4 regions of the Alkalihalobacillus sp. MEB130 genome follow, and region 4 is predicted to be linked to each of the others. Evidence: riboswitches for the same ligand, from Rfam matches in the RefSeq annotation. Region 4 holds a riboswitch; each other region holds the start of a gene.
The links. A riboswitch is a leader RNA that binds a small molecule or an ion and turns the genes downstream of it on or off. The one in region 4 is predicted to bind thiamine pyrophosphate.
Positions count from the first base shown of each region.

Region 1: linked by a shared signal. The riboswitch ahead of thiC (phosphomethylpyrimidine synthase ThiC) and the one ahead of N0O92_RS22275 (LuxE/PaaK family acyltransferase) in region 4 are both predicted to bind thiamine pyrophosphate.
Region 2: linked by a shared signal. The riboswitch ahead of thiE (thiamine phosphate synthase) and the one ahead of N0O92_RS22275 (LuxE/PaaK family acyltransferase) in region 4 are both predicted to bind thiamine pyrophosphate.
Region 3: linked by a shared signal. The riboswitch ahead of thiT (energy-coupled thiamine transporter ThiT) and the one ahead of N0O92_RS22275 (LuxE/PaaK family acyltransferase) in region 4 are both predicted to bind thiamine pyrophosphate.

Region 1 covers NZ_JAOANA010000015.1:103,238-106,410, reverse strand. The annotation lists partial or broken gene N0O92_RS23900 (transposase) at 1-334, shown strand, start outside; gene N0O92_RS15670 (2-hydroxyacid dehydrogenase) at 331-1,299, opposite strand; TPP riboswitch at 1,463-1,577, shown strand; gene thiC (phosphomethylpyrimidine synthase ThiC) at 1,712-3,173, shown strand, end outside.
Region 2 covers NZ_JAOANA010000016.1:33,961-37,133, reverse strand. The annotation lists gene N0O92_RS15985 (YqgU-like beta propeller domain-containing protein) at 1-1,102, shown strand, start outside; TPP riboswitch at 1,175-1,266, shown strand; gene thiE (thiamine phosphate synthase) at 1,318-1,947, shown strand; gene thiS (sulfur carrier protein ThiS) at 1,953-2,150, shown strand; gene N0O92_RS15970 (thiazole synthase) at 2,152-2,931, shown strand; gene thiO (glycine oxidase ThiO) at 2,953-3,173, shown strand, end outside.
Region 3 covers NZ_JAOANA010000010.1:105,140-108,312, forward strand. The annotation lists gene N0O92_RS11835 (amidase family protein) at 1-1,287, shown strand, start outside; TPP riboswitch at 1,324-1,423, shown strand; gene thiT (energy-coupled thiamine transporter ThiT) at 1,499-2,068, shown strand; gene N0O92_RS11845 (calcium/sodium antiporter) at 2,204-3,163, shown strand.
Region 4 covers NZ_JAOANA010000035.1:12,575-15,747, reverse strand. The annotation lists gene N0O92_RS22280 (acyl-CoA reductase) at 1-506, opposite strand, end outside; gene N0O92_RS22275 (LuxE/PaaK family acyltransferase) at 503-1,621, opposite strand; TPP riboswitch at 1,710-1,813, opposite strand; gene mtaB (tRNA (N(6)-L-threonylcarbamoyladenosine(37)-C(2))-methylthiotransferase MtaB) at 1,969-3,173, opposite strand, start outside.

The DNA of each region.
Region 1 (3,173 bases), on a different contig from region 4:
GTCCGATATCAATTTGATGTTGAAAAATGCAAAGTCTGTCCGTTTCAAGCAGGGTGTTACAAAGAAGGAGTAAAAAAAGTCTTATTATGTGACCATTAAATCAGAAGAATACTCTGAACAAGAAGCATTTCAACAAACGGAAGAGTTTAAAGAAATGGTGAGGTCACGTTATAAAATAGAAGCAAAAAATAGCGAATTAAAATATCGACACGGGTTCAAAATTGCAACATCCTCGGGTCTGTTTGGTATGCACATTAAGGTTGCAACCACGATATTTCAGTTAAACACCTTAGTTTTGTCCCAGCCTTTTTTTAACACAAATAAGGCAAGTTAAAATTTCTTCGTAAGTAAGTTAGGTGGTGTTTCTCCGTTTAGACCTTTTTTTAAGTTGAGCGCTGCTAATTTTGACATATTAAACTCACACTCAGTAGTGGACGAACCAATATGAGGCAAGGTAACAATATTTTTTAGTTTCAACAGTGGATTCGTAGGACTTGTTGGCTCTTGTGTAAAAACATCAATTCCTGCAGCAAGAATGTCAGAATTCACTAACGCTTTGTAAAGAGCTTCTTCATCAACATTTTTGCCTCGAGATCCGTTAATAAAAATAGCGCTTGATTTCATTTTTTTAAATTCATTTGTCCCAATCATTTTTTCTGTTTCTTTTGTTGCTGGTACCATTAAACAAACAAAGTCAGATTGCTGAAGAAGAGTGTCTAATTCACAGTAAGTTGCCTCGTACAACGTTTCTGCTTCCTCATTTCTAGTGCGATTATGATACAAGATAGTCATTCCAAACCCTAAGTGAGCTCGCTTAGCGATGGCACAACCGATATTGCCCATACCGATAATTCCAAGAGTTTTGTGATGAACATCGACTCCATACTGATTCGGTTGAAGAGAAATATCCCACTTTCCTGATTTTACAAACAAATCTAATTCTGGTATTCTACGCGCTGTAGCAAGCATCAATCCAAAAATAGCATCAGCTGTTGTGTCGTTTAGGACACCTGGTGTATTTGTAGCCATAATTCCGCGATTTGATAGTTCATCTACATCTAAGTTGTCATAGCCAACAGAAACATTTGATACAATTTTTAAATGAGGTGCTTTATCTAATAACTCTTTTGTTACTTTTAGTGCAAGACCGATAATTCCATCAGCTTTTTGCAAAGCATCGTCAAAATGAGGATCTCCTAAGTACTCATGGTTTTGAAAAATAGTAACCTCATAGTCTTTCTCTAATTCTTTAACAACACGGCTATCTACTCGCATATAGACTAAAACATTCGGTTTCATGGTGACTCCTTTCTTGTATAACAATGGTATAAAAAACTGTAACATAAAATGTCTAGTTGTACCAATGCAGGCGGAAAGAGGAAATAAAGTGAAAAATCATATCTAAAAATATAGTTGACACATGACTAATTTGTTATATAATGGCAATGTAAACTAATTTAATAGAAAGAACTAGGGGAGTCCAATGAGTTGGGCTGAGAAACAAGAGCGATAAAGATTGTTGACCCTTTGGACCTGATCTGGCTCATACCAGCGTGGGGAAGTTTAAGAATGTTTCGTAATTTATACTTCTATCAATTAGCCGGGTCCAAACCATTATATTTGGTTCCCGGCTTTTTCATATGTGTATCTTATTCTTCCTATCTTTTATGGTCTAGATTCTGCCCTTTCTATTTAAAAAGGAGAGATATCAATGTCCACCCCATCATTAAACGAAAAAAACATTTCCATTATGTCAAGCTTTTCAGGTAGCAAGAAAGTGTACGTTCGAGGGTCAAGGCCTGATTTACAAGTACCAATGAGGGAAATTGAGTTAAGTCCCACAACAGGAACGGTCGGAGAAGAGGAAAATCCACCTGTACGTGTCTATGATACAAGCGGTCCCTATACGGATCATAACTTCAAAGTAGATATTACAAGAGGACTACCTTCTTTACGGAGCAAATGGATTCACGAACGTAATGACGTAGAAGAATATGATGGCCGAAAAGTGAAACCAGAAGATAACGGTTATGTAAAAGCAGATGATCCTCGTGCAAATGATTATGAATTTCCTGGGTTAAAGCGGAAGCCATTGCGAGCGAAACAAGGTCGAAATGTTACGCAGCTTCATTACGCGAAAAAAGGCATCATTACACCAGAAATGGAGTTTATTGCGATTAGAGAAAATCTTGATCCTGATTTTGTTCGTGAAGAAGTGGCAAAAGGAAGAGCGATTATTCCAGCCAACATTAATCATCCAGAAACCGAGCCAATGATTATCGGACGGAACTTTCACGTGAAAATAAATGCGAATATTGGCAATTCTGCGGTAACTTCTTCGATTGAAGAAGAAGTGGAAAAAATGACATGGGCCACTCGTTGGGGTGCAGATACGATGATGGACTTATCTACTGGGAAGAATATTCATACAACACGAGAGTGGATTATACGTAATTCGGCAGTTCCGGTCGGGACGGTTCCGCTTTACCAAGCGCTTGAGAAAGTAAAAGGAATTGCAGAAGATCTTACGTGGGAAGTTTACCGTGATACCTTAATTGAACAAGCCGAGCAAGGTGTAGATTATTTTACGATTCATGCAGGCGTCCTTCTTCGATATGTTCCATTAACAGCTAAGCGTTTAACGGGAATTGTATCACGAGGAGGATCGATTATGGCTCAGTGGTGTTTATATCACCATGAAGAGAACTTCCTCTATACTCATTTTGAAGAAATTTGCGAAATTATGAAAACATATGATATTGCTTTTTCGTTAGGAGACGGTCTACGTCCGGGATCGATTGCTGATGCGAATGATGAGGCCCAGTTTGCCGAATTAGAAACGCTTGGGGAATTAACAAAAATAGCCTGGGAACACGACGTACAAGTAATGGTAGAAGGACCAGGACACGTTCCTATGCACTTAATTAAAGAGAACATGGATAAGCAATTAGAAATGTGTCATGAAGCACCATTTTACACATTGGGCCCATTAACGACAGATATCGCTCCAGGTTATGATCACATTACTTCTGCCATTGGTGCTGCAATGATTGGTTGGTTTGGTACGGCTATGCTATGTTATGTCACACCGAAAGAGCATCTTGGATTGCCAAACCGTGAAGATGTTCGAGAAGGGGTTATAACGTATAAGATTGCTGCACATGCAGCGGATT
Region 2 (3,173 bases), on a different contig from region 4:
ATATATAGCAACTCTATTAATTGTTTCATCATGTACCCAAGCTCCCTTAGAGAGTAAGCCGTTGCCAAAAAGGTTCGAGGAGCAACCAATCAAGCGAGATGTTCCAAATGCATTCTTTACTGGTTCAACAATTGCCCCGATTCAAAATGAGGTAGCGATCACAGAGGTTGTTGGTTGGTTTGATGATAATAGAGTATTGTATTTGGTCGAACAGGAAGAACAATCAAATCTCTACCTGTATCATTTGCTTACCGGAGAGACAACTAGCTTTCTTGAAGTTGAGGGCTGGATCATGGATGTAAGGCCAAATGCAGATTATTCCTTATTCGCCTTCCAACATGTTACATTAGAAAACGAGACACATCTTGTCGTCATGAATGACAGAGGAGAAATTTTGCAAACGATAAAAGATTATGGTGAAGAATATGTTATTTATTGGAACCCGTATGATTTGGGTACATTCATTATGGTAGCGTACTTGCCAGATTGGGAATTCGACACTTATGTAGTCAATGTTGCTGATGCAAAAATAAAGGATATTTTTCTTGAACAGTCGTATATTCAATGGATTTCTGCTAATCAGGTAGGGTACTTGAAATGGGAAGAGCTTGAGCCTCATTTTCAGGCACCTTTATATGAAGTCAATGTAGACAGTGGGGACATGAAAAAATGGAAAGATGCTGTTATTGCCTATATGAGCTTTCCTGATGAACTTTCTCTTTCTGTAACAGTTGAAACAGTGTACGATTTATATTCGACCTATACCTTTTATAAGGAACAGGAACCATATCGACAAATTGAGATGCCTATCCTTAACACATATTCCGAACAGTGGTGGATTCCCTTTTATTCGTATGATGACAAACATGGAATCTTTTATTATTTACGTCCAAAGTATAGTAGTGATTTCTTTAGTTATACAGATGGATATGAACTCTTTGCTTACAATGTCGAAGCTGATGCTGAAGAGAGATTAACGACAGTTGAGAGGCAAGTTCCAATAAGTATATCTCCTGAAGGTTCCTTTTTATTAGTAGGAGAGCGATTAGGAAATGTCATTGATATAAAAGAAGGGACACTTGTTCCTCTTTTAGAAGAATAGGATTGATCCTACTTGTACTCTTGCTTTTTTTATTCTGTGTGTCATAATAAAAGTTATCAATCGTTATGTATGTTTAAAGACTAGGGGTGTCCGATATCGGGCTGAGAGAAACCCTTGTACCTGATCTGGATCACGCCAGCGTAGGGAAGTCGCCTGAGCCGTATTCCGTATGTTCGGATGCGGCTTTTTTGATTTATTGGAAAAGGTGGGTATTTATGAGAAATTTTAGGTTATATGCAATTACTGGAGAAGAATTTCATCAAGGTAGAGATGTAGTAGAAGTGATGGAAGAAGCAATCCTTGGTGGGGTTGATATTATTCAACTTCGAGATAAGACAAGTAGCAAAAGAGAAGTATTGAAAAAGGCAAGAGCGCTACGAGAATTAACGAAGAAGCATGATGTGCTGTTTATCGTTAATGATCATATTGATGTGGCTCTTGCTGTTGATGCGGATGGGATTCACGTAGGACAAGATGATTTGCCACTTGCAGATGTAAGAAAAATTATGGGACCAGAAAAAATTATTGGAATTTCCACTCATAAGATTGAAGAAGCCCGTGAGGCTGAGGCTGGTGGTGCAGATTATATTGGAGTAGGGCCAATCTTTCATACGAATAGCAAAGTCGATGTCGTTGATCCTGTTACTACCACATATATTCAGCAAGTCGTAAAAGAGATTACGATACCTTTTGTAGCCATTGGTGGAATTAAATTGCATAATGTCGATCAAGTATTAGACGCAGGTGCAACAAGGATCTGTATGATATCAGAAATTGTAGGAGCTGACGATATTACAGGGGTTTGTCAACAATTTACGCGTATCTTACAAAAGCAGGAGGTGTAATAAATATGAATTTAATTATTAACGGCGAAGAACATCAAGTTGAGGTGTCAACTCTAGAAGAAGTTATTTCCTATTTCGAGCTTGATCCACAACTAGTTGTAACAGAAGTTGATGGAAACATTATTGAACGATCAAACTGGTCTGTTACTGAATTAAAGGATGGCATGAAAATTGAATTAGTCCAATTTGTAGGAGGTGGATGAAGTGAAACAGAAAAAATTAACAATCGCAGGAAAAGAGTTATCTTCACGCTTTTTTATAGGAACGGGCAGGTATCCAAATCCGTTTGTTCAAAATGAAGCAATTAAAGCATCAGGAGCTGAAGTGTTAACATTTGCCATTAGGCGAGTCAATTTAGGTGCTCCAAATGAGGATGCCATTTTACAACATTTAGAAGGTATGTCTTTTACTTACCTGCCGAACACATCAGGAGCAAAAACAGCTGAAGAAGCCATTCGGATTGCAAGGCTTGCTAAGGCTTCAGGATTAAGTGATTGGATAAAAATTGAGATTAGTGTTGATGAGAAGACGTTACTTCCTGATCCAATAGAAACGTTAAAAGCTACAGAGGTCTTGGCAAAAGAAGGGTTCGTTGTTTTGCCGTATACATCGGATGATCCTGTGCTTTGTAAACGTCTAGAAGAAGCCGGAGCTGCAGCAGTCATGCCGGGAGGAGCTCCAATCGGAACAGGGCTAGGTATTTTAAATCCATATAATTTACAACTTATTACGGAGCAAGCCAATGTTCCCATTATTGTCGATGCGGGATTAGGGTCTGCGATGGATGTGGCACAAGCAATGGAATTAGGAGCCGATGGTGTGTTAATGAATACACCTGTTGCAAAGGCAAAGGATCCAGTGAAGATGGCTTCGGCGATGAAATATGCGATTGAAGCTGGTAGGCTTTCGTATGAAGCAGGCAGAATTCAGAAGAAAAAATATGCTACAGCTAGTAGTGGGCTAACTGAATTTGTTTCAAAGTAGTAGGTTAGTAGGGGGGAGAATATGCAAGAGAAGGTACTTATCTTAGGAGGAGGCGTCATAGGTCTTGCAACAGCCTTTGAGCTCAGTCGACGCAACTATGATGTGACAGTGTTAGAAAAAACAAGTTGTGGTGGACAAGCATCAGGAGCCGCAGCAGGGATGTTAGCTCCTTATTCAGAAATTGGTGAAGACCCCGATGACTTTTTTAAGCTTTGTTTAGACAGCCTTCGGATGTATAAAAC
Region 3 (3,173 bases), on a different contig from region 4:
CCAGACGCTATTCACATAGCAGAATCTCTTGATACTGAGCGCATGAATGGAAAGGTTCGAGGCCCACTTCATGGAATTCCAGTCCTACTAAAAGATAATATTGATACAAAAGACAAACAACACACAAGCGCAGGCTCGTTAGCATTGGCCGAACATTATGCGAAGGAGGATGCATTCCTAGTCACAAAATTACGAGAGGCTGGAGCGGTCATCTTAGGAAAAACGAATATGTCTGAGTGGGCCTATTTCATGTCTACAGAAAATATGCCAAGTGGCTTTAGTTCAAGGGGTGGACAAGTATTAAATCCTTATGGGCCGTTTGATGTTGGTGGATCGAGCTCGGGTTCAGGTGCGGCCATTGCTGCTCATTTAGCCGCTGTAGCGATTGGGACGGAAACGTCAGGCTCTATTTTAAGTCCGTCAAGTCAAAATAGTCTTGTTGGAATAAAGCCAACAGTAGGGCTTGTGAGTCGCCACGGGGTAATTCCTATTTCTCATACTCAAGATACAGCCGGTCCAATGGCTCGTAGTGTTCAAGACGCTGTCTATGTATTAGCGGCCATTCTGGGGGAAGATGAGAGGGATGTTGTGACAAAGAAAAATCCACTTTCGGCGGAACAGTTATTGGAGGCTCTTCAGTCGTCGTCATCTCTACAAGGAGTTAGAATTGGGATCGCGAAAGACCCATTTTTCACCCAATTAACGAAGGAAAAACAAACAGTTCTTTCAGAAGCGATCGAGAAATTAAAGAGCGCAAATGCGGTAATCGTTGAAGATGTTACGATTCCATCAGCGAAAGAAAAGTGGACAATAGGCGTGTTAGTATATGAATTTAAAGCCAATTTAAATGCCTATTTGCAAGGTGTGAGTAGTCAATTACCTGTTCAAAATCTCAGTGATGTGATTCGTTTTAACTTAGAAGATCCAAAGAACCGTTTGCAATATGGTCAATCGTTGCTGACGAAATCAGACCAAACTAGTGGTACGCTAACAGATGTCGAGTATTTAGAAGCGCTTCAATTTGATCAATATCATTCAGTCGAAAACGGGATTGATGCCGCGCTGCGCAATCATGACCTAGATGTGCTAGTTTTTCCGAATAACCTCGGTGCTGCTATCCCAGCAAAAGCGGGCTACCCGTCTATTACGGTTCCAGCAGGTTATACAGAAGAAGGGGAGCCGGTCGGGATCACCTTTACAGGCAAGGCTTTTTCTGAAGAAAAGCTGATTCATGTTGCAAGCTCGTTTGAAAAACTGGAAAAAGTAAGAAAAAATCCTACACTATAAAAAACTATGATATAATACAAAAGACAAATTAAAACGAAATTCCACTAGGGGTGTCAAGTGACTGAGAGAGGATTATCCTCAACTCTTAAAACCTGATCTAGTTAATACTAGCGTAGGGAAGTGGCTGTGATCATGTATGCTTTTTTTTGCGTGCGTGTATTAACGTCAAACTCTACCTTCTCTTGTGGATAAAACAAAAGGAGGTTTTTTTATGTCTCGAGACCGTTTGTTAACGATGATGGAAGTAGCGGTGATGACTGGTTTAGCGGTTGTATTGAGCAATGTGAAATTTGGTGCTTTATGGGCAATGGGTGGGTCGATATCGCTTATTATGGTCCCGATTTTTGTGATTGCGTTTAGGCGTGGATGGAAAATGGGTGTACTCACTGGATTGTTAGTTGGATTGTTGAATCTTCTAATTGGAGGTTATGTTGTACATCCAGTACAGTTGATTTTGGATTATCCTTTAGCTTATCTTGTATTAGGGTTAGCAAGTATCTTGGTATTGAAAAAAGGTGCTGTGCCGAGTATTACAGCTATCGTGATTGGGCTGTTGTTTGCAACAACGCTTCGCTTCTTAAGTCATTTTGCTTCAGGTGTTATTTGGTTCGGAGAATATGCTCCGGAAGGAATGAATGTTAGTTTATATTCGGCTTTGTATAATCTATCGTATTTAGTGCCTGAAATGTTATTGACACTTGGAGTATTGCTTTTGTTAGCTAAGAAATATCCTCAGTTCTTTTTGGCGAAACGAACGAGACATGAATCAGATGCAGCTTAGACTTTGATAATAGGGAACGTAAAAGGGCGTGAGCCTGTTTACGTTCCCTTCTTTTAATAAGGTTGATTTAATGAGGTTAAAAAGACTCGAAGTTGTGTAAAGTAAAAGAAAGAAAAAGTAGATGGGTGATGTAACATGGTCTATCTTTTACTATTATTAGGTTTCGGGTTACTCATTAAAGGGGCAGATTACTTTATTGATGGTTCATCCAATATCGCTGCCTTGTTTCGTGTACCTCCTCTTATTGTTGGTTTAACAATTGTCGCCTTTGGTACAGGAGCACCTGAAGCAACAGTCAGTATCATTGCTGCTTTGGAAGGAAATGCTGATGTTACAATAGGAAATATTATTGGAAGTAACTTATTAAATATGTCGTTAGTAGTCGGTATTACAGCGTTTATCTTTCCTTTATCTGTGGAAAGGCCAACAATAAAAAAAGAAATTCCGTTTGCTTTTCTTGCCACTGTTGTCTTACTCGTAGCAATGAGTGACAGAATTCTTGAATTTACAAATGCAAACTATATTACTCGAAGCGATGGGATTATCTTTTTATTGTTCTTTGCTATTTTCTTGTATTATGTCATTGAAGCAGCTAGAAATAGCCGTGAAGAGTCAATGGATGTACAGATGAGCCAAGATCAAATAGGTGGTTGGGGCAAGAACACTCTTATTACCGTTGCTGGTTTGGCAGCGATTATATTAGGAGGGTACTTAGTTGTAGAAAGTAGTACAGACATTGCTCTTCGTTTTGGTATGAGTGAAACGTTAGTAGGCTTAACGATTGTGGCAATAGGTTCGTCCTTACCAGAATTAATCACCTCGATCACAGCGGCGATGAAACAACAAAGTGAGATTGCTTTAGGAAACATTGTGGGAAGTTCGATTTTTAATTTACTGTTTGTGCTCGGTGTATCTTCCATTATTTCGCCGCTACCTGTAAATGACAAACTGTTCTTTGATATTTTTGTTTTACTTGTATTAACAATCGTGTTGTTTATTTTCTCTCGTACTCATTATAAAGTGAAGAAATATGAGGGAATGGCTTTAACGATTTTTTACTTGCTGTACTTAGTATATATTATTATAAGGAATTAATTTTACTGCA
Region 4 (3,173 bases):
CAAAGTGGCAATGCTGGAACATTTCCAGAAAAGATATGAGTCGTGATTGTTGGTCCATAAGCTCTGTACAATCCTCCTGATTTCCTTGGACGAAATTCATCTAAAATGAGTGGATTGGCAAAGTCTTCATCAATCATCCGCTGTAATTTCTCTTTACGAAATTGCCGTAAATAACGACCGAGAAATAACCGAACCATTTCATGGTCATATCCCGTAATAATCGGCAAAAATTCCTCTGCTTTTTTCCTGAGCTCATACTCCGGGTCTAACCATTTTTCAATAGCTTTATGGAAAATGTCGACTACATCATTCGTTCGAAGTGTTTGCAAATAAGTGGTTTGCTGCTCTTTTAAAGTGGCCATAATTGCTTCCATTACCTTATCCGTTACTTTTGGAACAGCCAATTCAACTTTTTTTCCGTGATTCTCGAACACTAAGTTTTGAAACTCAACATTTTGAACCATAGACTCACATGAAGTAGGAACATGAAAACATGGAAACGTCATAGAATCTCTCCCCTAGACGATTTGGATGTAGCTAAAAACTGTTCGACAGCTAAAGAACATCCTTTCGCTTCAGCACCCTCTGCTCGACCTAATAAACGAAAACCATTACCCGATTTCACTCCTATATCCTCTGTCAAAATGGCCATAACTGAGTTTACATTTGCTAAATCATAATGGACAATGACTCCTTTTTCTCCTTCAGGCTTCTCCTGCATGGTATCTATATCAACAACCATGGTTGTTACCCAATGAGGGGAAATTTTCACTGGATCTATAAAATCACATTTGTCCAAAACCAAATTGCCATCGTACATTTGCGAGCTTAGCTCTGTCATACCATACATGTTCAAACACAGCTCCAACGGCAGAGTAAATAAACGACTTAGTTCTTTTTTTAATTCACCTGGGTCCATTTCCCTCGACCTGCCTTTAGCTCCTCCTGTATCCATTACACGACTTTTCGGTGGTAATGTAAAATGAATTCCCCTTGTGTGACACTCATCTAATAAATGGATAAAAGAAAATGTCGCTCCAATTAATAAGATAGGTTCATCTCTTTTTTCTGCTTGTTTTAATTCAGTAATTAGTTTTTCGACCTGAAAGTCATGCTCTGAAAACATATACAAACTGTCTTCTGTTCCAAACGTTTCTTTTGCAATATGTAAATAATGCGCTAATGAAGAATTTGGCATAGCTTCTTCTTCAGGAAAAAGCACCAACATTTTTATCTGCTCTACGTCTGGGATAATCGTTGGTTTAAAAAATGTCTTCATCGATAAATCATAAATCTCAAGATCACGATGATAGTTCTTTCCTCGCTTCTCAGGGTTTGTTGTCCCGCTTGTCATAAAAACGGCCTCTGCCTCTTCAATCGAATGGCTTGATAACGTTGTAAATTTGAATGCATCAATAGGAACAGGTGGAATGTCCGTGAAATGCTTTACTGTTCGTGGGGAAACACGTCTCTTTCTACAAAACTTCCGAAACGTCTGGTTATGCTCATACTGAAACTGAAAGACCGCAATTGCTTGTTTATTAAACTCTTCGGCACCCGCATTAGGCTGGTGAATAAATTGGCTCACATCTTGCTTTAATGCTTCATAAGCTTGAAACAATGTAGAACACTCCTCTTCAATAGAAAAAAACCGCTCCCAAAAATGAAAGCGGTCATCAATCTCAACTATATTTTCCCAAAAATAGCTTATTATTTGATGTCCACTTCCCTACGCTATTGTTACATAGTTCAGGTTCAAAGGGTCTAAAGCAGTACTTTAATCTCAGCCAGCAAGGCTCCCCTAGTGGTATTTTTCCCAATATGATTATGCCTTTAAATCATAACATTAAACAACCTAACTGGCTATACTTCAAACCGTTAAAGAGAAAGAGGTTGTCTCAAATCAAGTTTGCCCCTAGTACATTCAGTACTATAAAGGGTCAGCTCAATGAGACAACCTCTCTTCTATTAGCCGTTTACAGTTTGTTTCGTTTCCACATCATCTAATACGCGAACAAATTCTCCATCATTAAATGGGTAACCTGCTTTTGTTATTTTCACTTTCACAATCTTTCCAATCATCTCTTCTGAAGCAGGAACTTTTACTTTTAAGTAATTATCCGTGTATCCGATATACATGCCACTGCCTTTATTTTCCTTATCACGTTCTTCTGGAATGACCTCTAATACGTCTCCCTCGAAGTGTGAAGCATATTCTTTCGCTAATTGATTCGATAATTCAATCAAACGATGAACCCGATCATTTTTGATTTCCTCATCAACTTGATCTTCCATACGAGCAGCAGGAGTCCCTGTACGCTTAGAATAAGGAAACACATGTAATTCACTAAATTTATGATTCCGAATAAAGTCATACGTCTCCTGGAACTCTTCCTCTGTCTCTCCCGGAAATCCAACAATCACATCTGACGTAACAGCGAGTCCAGGAAGCACCTCTTTCAGACGATCTAATCGCTCTCCAAAAAACTCCATTGAGTACTTTCGACGCATTCGTTTTAAAACAGAATTGGAACCTGATTGAAGCGGGATGTGTAAGTGACGAACGACTTTGTTCGAACGGTCAATCACATCAATAACCTCATCTGTTAACTGACTAGCTTCAATGGAAGAGATTCGAATTCGCTTTAAACCTTCTACTGTTTCCAAATCTTCTAGTAATCGTGCAAGGCTATAATCTTTTAAGTCTTCACCGTATCCACCTGTATGAATTCCAGTAAGAACAATTTCCTTATAGCCAGCAGCTACTAGTTGCTGTGCTTGATTCATTACTTCTTTTGGATCGCGCGAACGCATCAAACCGCGCGCCCATGGAATAATACAAAATGTACAGAAGTTATTACAGCCTTCCTGAATTTTCAAGGAAGCACGAGTTCGATCTGTAAATGCTGGTACATCTAATTCTTCGTACACGCGCGACTTCATAATATTTCCTACTCCGTTAATCGGCTCGCGTTCACGCTTAAATTGTTCAATGTATTCCAGCATTTTCACGCGATCTTGAGTTCCAACAACAATATCAACACCTGGTATAGCCATAATTTCAGCTGGTGATGTTTGAGCATAACAACCTGTCACACAAATTACAGCATCAGGATTTTTCCGTATCGCACGACGAATCACTTGGCGACTTTTTTTATCTCCTGTGTTTGTTA